One region of the Paenibacillus sp. N3/727 genome, then DNA from elsewhere that is predicted to be linked to it. Evidence: riboswitches for the same ligand, from Rfam matches in the RefSeq annotation. Region 1 holds a riboswitch; the other holds the start of a gene.

Region 1 (4,206 bases):
TCAGCTACTTCTTTTTTCCCTGGAAGCGTAAACATCAGCGCAAGGGCCAGCGCACATGCGACGAAGAACAATCCGCTCATAATCCATTTTTGCATCGTCATATCGTCCCTTCTTATGTATACTGCAATTGATTCTATTATAAACGAACATACAAAGACATCATAGCAGTTGTGACAAAAAAAGCAATAAAACAACGCTTTCTTTAACTAAAATTACACAAAATTGTGCTATTTTTCATAGTCATAACGGTTTCGGATGGAATTTCCAGAATCGTCCGAAGACATATAAACCATGCAATGAAAAAGAGCTTTGCCAGTCGGAGTCATCCGTTCGTACGTGTCCGTAACATGAAAACCGACGTTGTAGTATGTGCGGATTGCACGTTCATTCCAAGTTAAGACCTCAAGGTCAATCTCATCCTCAGGACGCCGCTGCCTGGCCACATCCACAATAGACTGCACAAATTGTTTACCCATTCCGAGTCCACACCAATCCGGTCGCATACCAAGACCAATCCGCGTTACGCCTTCCATTGGGAACAACTGCGCGAATCCCCACATCCGCTGTTCTTCATCGAGAATGGATACATACTGCTGCTCGCGGATGTCCGGATCGCCAAACTCGATACCAAGTCCTTTCATTTGCTCCCAGGGGAGCCAGCCATAGATATTGTAAGGAGATGGGTAGGTCCAGCTGCAAATCTCCGCCGCTTGATACGAATCCATTGGAACCGCATAAAACCGCTGTGCCATGGGAAGCAATTGTCATTCTCCTTTCATGATTTACGGAATAAGAAGAAAACACCCGCCAAAAGAAGGGATGCTTCTCTTCGCGGGTATATTTGTATGATATAAATGATTTCAAATTATTCAGACGCGTGGTTTTCGTATGCTGAATCATCCATAATTCGCTTGGCGCCAATATAACGCTCCGCATAATAGCTTTCACCCAGTCGGTTAGTTACGACCCCTCTTGAAGTGGAGGCATGGGCAAATTGATCATCGCCGATATAAATGCCTACATGGGATACGCCCTGACCTGATGTATTGAAAAATATGAGGTCCCCCGGGCGAAGGTCTTCGCGGGATACGGCCGTACCCATCTCAAATTGGGAGCCCGACTGATGGGGAAGCTTCATTCCCATTGCGGAGAATATGTACATTGTAAATCCAGAGCAGTCAAAACCACTTGTTGTCATGCCACCATAGCTGTATCTTGTCCCTAGCACCTTATCGATTTCTTGATCCAGCTTACTATCGGCAAAAGCGCTGCCTAAGCCTGCCGTGAACAGCATCGAAAGGCCTAACACGGTTGCACTGAACTTCTTAAGCATAAATAACTCCTTCCGCTGCCTGCGAGGTTAGCTGTAGGGTTCGGTTGAAGGTCCCCTATGATCCCTTAGTAGCAAGATCAATTCACCCGTGGTTGGATCCCCCGCTTCCATTGTTCTGGAATTTGGCATATGCATTCTATATATAAAAGCCCTTACAATAATGACAAAGTTATTACATTGAATATTCTATCAGAGGGCCTGTCCATTTGGCAATTGTTTCTTGCTGTCTTTTGAATAGAATAGATGGCTATTCGTGTCGAATTATTGTCACAAAAATTTTCTCGTAAAGGTGCAAACTTTTTCCCTATTTCATCCGTTATAAAAGTATAAAGAAAAAGCCGCGAAGGAGATTGTGGTGAATCTCATTCGGGCTTAAGTAAACTTTTGGTTATGAAATTAATTGTAGTTCACGGCGGCGGATTTGTACTTGCTTGGGCTCATGACTCGTTTGGCGCCAATGTAACGCTTGCCAAAATAGCTCGAGTTGATTGCGGTGATGGTGACACCGCGGGAACTTGAGGAATGTGCAAATTTGCCCCCGCCTATATAGATCCCTACATGGGATACGCCTCTGCCTGAGGTGTTAAAGAATACAAGATCGCCGGCTTTCAGTTGGCTCTTCGGTACTGCAGTCCCAACTTTATATTGGGATACCGATGAACGCGGCAAAGTCAGCCCCAGTTTCTTGAATACATAACTTGTAAATCCAGAGCAATCGAATCCTTTGGCTGTGGTTCCGCCCGATTTATAGGAGACGCCAATGACGGGTTTGATTGCGCTGTTTAACTTGGAATCCGCGAAAGCGCTTCCGGTGCCTAACGTAAGGGCGAGAGCTAGACCGAGTGAAACGGCTGTTAGCTTCTTTTTCAAGTGATAAGCTCCTTCCAATGCCTGCGAGGTTAGCTTAAGGGTTCGGCTGAAGGTTAGCCTATGACCCCTCTGTTGCGAGATCAATTCACCCAAGACGGTTCCCCCGCTTCCCGTTGAAACGGGAATTCGGCTTCTTAAGATATAAGACAGATTATAAGTATACGATAGTTTATCCATATGAAATAGTTACAGGAAAGATGACAAAGTTGTTACTAACACATTCGTTATTTTATCAGAGTATTAACTTTTTGGCAAACGAGGAAAGTATATTTGAACATAAAAAATCCCGTTCTTCCTAGAGGAGAACGGGATTTTTTTATTTAGTTGGCTAGCGTTATGCATCTTTTGAGCTTGATAGTGACATATAATGCATGAATTTATGGTAAAAATTAGTTTTTTTGATTATGCTAAGTTTCTTATGGATATGTGAACGATTTTCAAATTTGACGACTATGAGTATGCCATACATGATATTGAGCAGTAACGCTCCACAACTGGAACAGACTGCTCACAAAATAGGAGGTCTGCTGAATGATTAACCCGATCAGACCTGACCATAGGAAGGACATACCGCTGAGTAGAAGGAGAAGAGCTATCGCTGTTCCGCCGATCGTAATGGAGATGAGCATAGCCTTTCCGATGTGACGGAGACAGACCATCAGAGCGGATATCATGCCCATGCCAGTTGTTTTGCCGAACTGCATATAAAGAAAGAACAAATGAATGAGATACGCATACAACAGCCAACAGACGAAGTAAGGAGCGATCTTTAGCAACGTAGACGGGTCGCGAATGGCAGCTAATAGTGAAGGTAACATTTTCGGCACCAGCCAATATGCGGGGGTAAAGGTCAGAATCGTCTCAACCACATAAAATAAAGTTACCGGTTTCCATAGCTGACGGATGCCCTTGAAGAAGAACAGACCTCGCTCGCCTTTCGCCTCTTGATGGAGATTGTAAAATATACCGGCATGAATAAGAGGAGTCAGAAGCATCCGAATGATCAGCATACAGATGAGTATCCAGGCATAGGTATGAACGTCACTGCTTTGAGTCAGGGCCTTTTCGCCCTCGTAAAAATACAACAGCTTACTAAGCTCATTCGGAGCAGGGTCCGGGAATCGCATCAGTAGCGGAACGACGGCTGATTTAACAAGGCGATACAGGCAATATCCCCACAGAAGCCGATACAGAAACAGAAGAATAATAACATAGAACTGATCTTTCACACTGGTCCAGCCTTTGCCTGCGTAGCTTTTCATGTTCTCCCCCCTTACCATGACAGGCTGCCGAATAGTGTCTCTACCAGCTTGGTGATGCTCAGGTTCCAGCGCGTGACAGCTTTCGGATCCATTCCCGCCTTCATATAGTTATTGATGTGTTTGTTCTCGAGCACGATCGTGTATTTCGGATCAACCATTGTCCAGATGAGTGGAGATTTATGTTTGATTTCATACTGGGTTTTTCCATTCTTGCCGTCCCACACCTTTTCAACCGTCTTCCCGTCCTCAAATGCAAATCTGATCGGGATGTTGGAGACGGTGCCGCCCTTGCTCACGATGGTCACAATCGTCTTATAGGCGGGGTCTTCCCGGGTTCCGATATTTTGGGTCTGAATGTTCTCCACAGCGACGTCAGCCATCAGGTTACCGTATACATATTGGTCAAAATAAGGCTGCCACGATTGTTTGGTGATTTGCTCCACAACCTGTAGAAAATCTTTAGTTGTCGGATGTTTGAAGCGGTATTTTTTCGCATAAGTCATCATGATTTTGTCCATCGTCTGTGTGCCGACCAGGCGTTCAATATCCTGCAGCACCAGCTTGCCGCGTGTGTAGACGTTCAAAGCGTATTTTTCGTGAGATCCGTATTTCCAAGATTCCTGTTTAAGCGGCTCAGGCGAGGATATGGCCGCAGCTTGTGCTGCTGTGTTAGTGGTTAATCCGTATTCCTGCTCCATTACCCGATCCTCGGCATAGGAGGTGAATCCTTCGTCGAGCCAG
Region 2 (4,206 bases), 2.4 Mb from region 1:
ACAGGGTCGTTACCCTTAACAAAGAATCCGGTTGATATGACTTGAACACCGTCTCTTTCTATCGGTGTGGGGCGGCTATTCGTAGGTTCCGGCTTCTCATGTATTCCCATCATATCCGGTATACTGAAACCGTAAATATCAGCGTCAATGATTCCAACTTTCTTTCCGGCCTTCTGTAATGATAGAGCCAGATTCAGTGTAACGGTCGATTTTCCGACGCCGCCTTTTCCGCTGGCTACCGCTATAAATTGGACACCCGCTTTAACCAAAGGACTTACTGGAAAAGAACCCTGTGCCCCCCCTCTATTGGCAGGCTGTTGGCCAGAAGGTTTCATCTCCTGTGCTCGAACAGTTATGCTATGCTTCTCCTCGGCAGAAACTTGCTTGATCCTAATATGTATATCTGTCATTCCCATTGTGCGCAATAGCTCTTCAATCTGTTTACAGCGTATTTCTGTTATGCCTTGCTCCTGTTCTAGCTCTGTGGTTATTAGAGTCATCGCTGCTTTGTCTTCTTTCAGCATGACATCACGGATTAATCCGATTTGAATCAAGGGAAGCTTCAATTCGGAGTCGAGTATCTTCGTCATTTCACGATCAAATACTTCTCTATTCATAAGTCACCTGTGCAAAACTATGACAATGCGGATATCTGCAAGTTGATAAAGAGTTCTGGTAAGCCAACATTCGTAAGTCCCTCCTTAAAACTGATAATCAAGTTCAGTTTAAAGAAAGAGAAAGGGGTAGTCAACAAAGGTGTTCAGTACGCAGCGATGGTATATGACGGCAAAGATCTTCAGGCAGTGATCATTATATATCACTTTCAACTTGTGAAATATTTAGTAAACTGTAATAAATAAGAACAGAAAGTAGGTTTATTAATCGTGGATCATGATAAAAAGCAAGAGAAATCGATTATTCTAGTCTGCCTACAAATTTTTATGGGTATAGGTGCATTGTTCGGTGGCGGTGCCTTAATTCTGGATCCAAGTGGTGATTTAATTGACATGCCAGTATCTATGATCAAAGGTTCTATTTTTTCGAACTTTCTTATTCCTGGTATCCTTTTATTTTTCGTCTTTGGTGTTATACCCTGTTTTGTTGCATCGGGTTTAACACGTCAATGGAAATGTATAACTGCTGAGAAACTCAACATGTTCTCGAATAAACACTGGTCATGGACTTTTTCTCTATACATAGGTTTTGCTATCATCATCTGGATCACCATTCAAATCTATATCATAAACGGTTTCTCCATTGTACATTTTATTTATATTGCGTTGGGATTAATTATCCAAGCAGTTACATTACTTCCGAGAGTCCAACGAAAATACGAGCGATAAATACAAAAACGGGTCAATCTGCTGTTAGTTGACATCACTGCAGAGCATGACGGGTGATTAGCGAGATTTGCAGAATAAAATTACAATTTTGTTACTGAATACGATTGACATATCACCTCAAAATATACTACTCTATGATAGAGTTACAAAACTTTAATGAATTTGCCGAATTTCGTTTTGAAAACGGGGGAACCGATCTGGGTGAATTATTCTTGAAGTCAAGGGAATATAGGAGACCTTCAACCGAACCCTTAGCTAACTCCGTAGGCACCGAAGGGAGAAAGTGTATTTGAAGAAAGTCGTATTATCTTTACTAGGGTCTGCACTTATTTTTTCCTCTGGCGCCTTTACGGCATATGCTGATCAGACGAAGCTTCAGAGTGAAGTTACACAACTAGTAGGAACTCCTTATAAATGGGGAGGAACAACTGTAAGCGGATTCGATTGCTCCGGATTTATTTTGTACATATTTGATCAATATAATCTAAATTTGCCGCGAACTTCGGTATCACAAGCAGAAGCTGGTATTTACGTAGATCAAGATGATCTTCGGTTGGGAGATTTGGTCTTCTTCAATACAAGTGGCCGCGGTATCTCGCATGCAGGAATTTATATTGGAAATGATGAGTTTGCTCATGCATCCACTAGCAGAGGAGTTAGAATCAGCAAGCTCTCGGAATCTTACTATAAGAACCGTTATGTAACAGCTCGTCGTGTCATCAGCCAAGAGGATTATGTTCAGATGGTAGGTAGTATGAATTAATATTTCGCAATGAATAGAAGTCCGCGATGAATTTCGCGGGCTTTTTGTTGTATGATGTTACTATAAGTAGGTAAAGAGTGTTGATCTAATTGTATGAGATTCAACTGGAGGTTTGATTACGAAATGTCGTATTTGTTTACTAAAGAAATTAATGATTGGAACAGCTGGGGAGCTGTTTATCAATCCATCGAGGATTTTAGACCTCTGATTCAGGAGATATTTGTAAGGGAACGATTAATGGGAGCGGAAGATATATCTCATTTAACACCGGGAACAAATGCCGTCTTCAAAGCAGGATCTTACGTGATCAAAATATTTGCACCGACTTCGTCTGGAATGAATACGGATCAGGACTATAAAGCTGAACGGTCGGCGATGCAACGAGCGATTGACCAAGGCGTACGCACACCGAATATTGTAGCTGCGTCCAAAATTAATGATAAATATGAATTCAAGTATATCATTATGGATTTTATCGAAGGCCAAAGTGCCGGTGACGCCATAAATGGATTTACGGTTGAGCAAAAGCGTGATTTCGTAGGTAAGTTGCAGGAGGATATGGTAAAGTTGAACACGCTGCCGGACGAAGAAGTGAGTCGTGATGTGATCATTGAGAGAGCAATCCATAATGATCGCTGGAAGGTTGTGTCTCCTGAGTTAAGAAAACAGATTGAGCATTTTCTGAACCATTATGAGCTCGGTACTTGCATACATGTTCATGGAGATCTTACGGGTGACAATGTATTAATTGATTCGAAGGATCAAGTTTATATTATTGATTTTGCTGACAGCTCCGTTGCACCGGTAGAATATGAGTATCCTGGGATTGTGTTTGAGTTGTTTCAAAGTGATGTAGAAACTGTTCATGAGTTTATAAAGTGTAGGAATCTGAAATACAGTGAGTTTATTGACCTGCTATTTGCAGGGACGCTGCTGCATGACTTTGGTGCGAACTTTGTAAAATCCATTTATGAAAAACATACAGGCAAAGGTATCGGGGAAATGTCTAATATTTCTGAATTTAAGGAGTTGATTCATACCCATCTGATGCCTGACTTCAAGTGTACATAAGCTTAATGAACTCATTGAGGGGGAATGAAGCGTGTTTAAATTTTGGAAAGGCCGGGAGGGAAAGAATAACTCGGTTTCGGAGAGTTCTGCTGCGATCGGGAATAACATGCACGAAGAAACAGAAGAGCAAATCGTAGAACTAAAAGGCAGAAATATTCAACGATTCGTTGCGCCCGTGATTGGTTTGACGGTATTGGATCTGGCGGAGAAGAATGAAGTGGACTGGAATTCTTTCTGCAAAAGAGGGACATGTGCTCGTTGCCGATGTCATGTCAGTGAAGGGTTGGAATATCTATCCCCTCCAAATGAAGCGGAGAAGAAACGGCTTGATCCAGAGGAGATTGATGAGGGATACCGTCTGGGCTGCCAGACAAAACTGGAGAGAATAGGTGCCATATCCATTAAACATGCACCTTATTTTTAATAGATTATTATTCAATTACAGCCGGAGGCCTGAGTAACAGGTCATCCGGTTTTTTCAAGAGATAAGAAAGTATAAACTTCGGAGTATCAGCATCTTTATCTCGCAAGAAAAACTACCGCTAAAATGCGGTCTGTCTTCTTTGGAGTACGTCGATAGACGTTTTTCTTATGCTATCAGAGGCAGTTGAAATAACGGATGGATTTGATAAAAAATAGCACATTTCACTTTTAATGTTTGCTATGATGTTCATAACTGGGACTTATTAGGCTGCCAAAAAGCTATTTGGAGGGGTACATATGAAGAGTAATGAGAACGATATCAAAACAGCTGCGCCAGAAAGTCCGATTCAAAACAAGGTTGGCAGTGTTTTTGTTCCTGTACGAGACATTGAGAAATCACGTGAATGGTACTGCACTCTTCTTGGTATCGATCCAGAAAGTTGCAGCATTATGAACGGTCATCTGTGTCCACTTCCAATGCAAGGTACTGGGGTCATTCTCGATACGATGCCCCTGTGGGGCGGAGAGGAGCCGGGCGGAGCGCTCCATATTTCAACGCCTGCTTTTATGCTGCTGACTAATGATCTGGAAGCATCCTACAATTAC

The links. Region 1 has a riboswitch for cyclic di-AMP ahead of MNQ98_RS00495 (C40 family peptidase). Riboswitches for the same ligand answer to the same signal wherever they lie in the genome.
Region 2: it holds a riboswitch for cyclic di-AMP, as region 1 does, so the genes downstream of both, MNQ98_RS18535 (C40 family peptidase) here and MNQ98_RS00495 (C40 family peptidase) in region 1, are expected to answer to the same signal.

Annotation. Positions count from the first base shown of each region.
Region 1 is NZ_CP093336.1:99,590-103,795, forward strand. Features, by position in the region: gene MNQ98_RS00480 (c-type cytochrome) at 1-95, opposite strand, end outside; gene MNQ98_RS00485 (GNAT family N-acetyltransferase) at 228-752, opposite strand; gene MNQ98_RS00490 (C40 family peptidase) at 866-1,333, opposite strand; cyclic di-AMP (ydaO/yuaA leader) riboswitch at 1,335-1,471, opposite strand; gene MNQ98_RS00495 (C40 family peptidase) at 1,730-2,203, opposite strand; cyclic di-AMP (ydaO/yuaA leader) riboswitch at 2,207-2,345, opposite strand; gene MNQ98_RS00500 (hypothetical protein) at 2,641-3,465, opposite strand; gene MNQ98_RS00505 (M1 family metallopeptidase) at 3,477-4,206, opposite strand, start outside.
Region 2 is NZ_CP093336.1:4,045,038-4,049,243, reverse strand. Features, by position in the region: gene MNQ98_RS18545 (Mrp/NBP35 family ATP-binding protein) at 1-617, opposite strand, end outside; gene MNQ98_RS18540 (hypothetical protein) at 885-1,343, shown strand; cyclic di-AMP (ydaO/yuaA leader) riboswitch at 1,497-1,628, shown strand; gene MNQ98_RS18535 (C40 family peptidase) at 1,633-2,106, shown strand; gene MNQ98_RS18530 (phosphotransferase family protein) at 2,230-3,177, shown strand; gene MNQ98_RS18525 (2Fe-2S iron-sulfur cluster-binding protein) at 3,209-3,601, shown strand; gene MNQ98_RS18520 (VOC family protein) at 3,898-4,206, shown strand, end outside.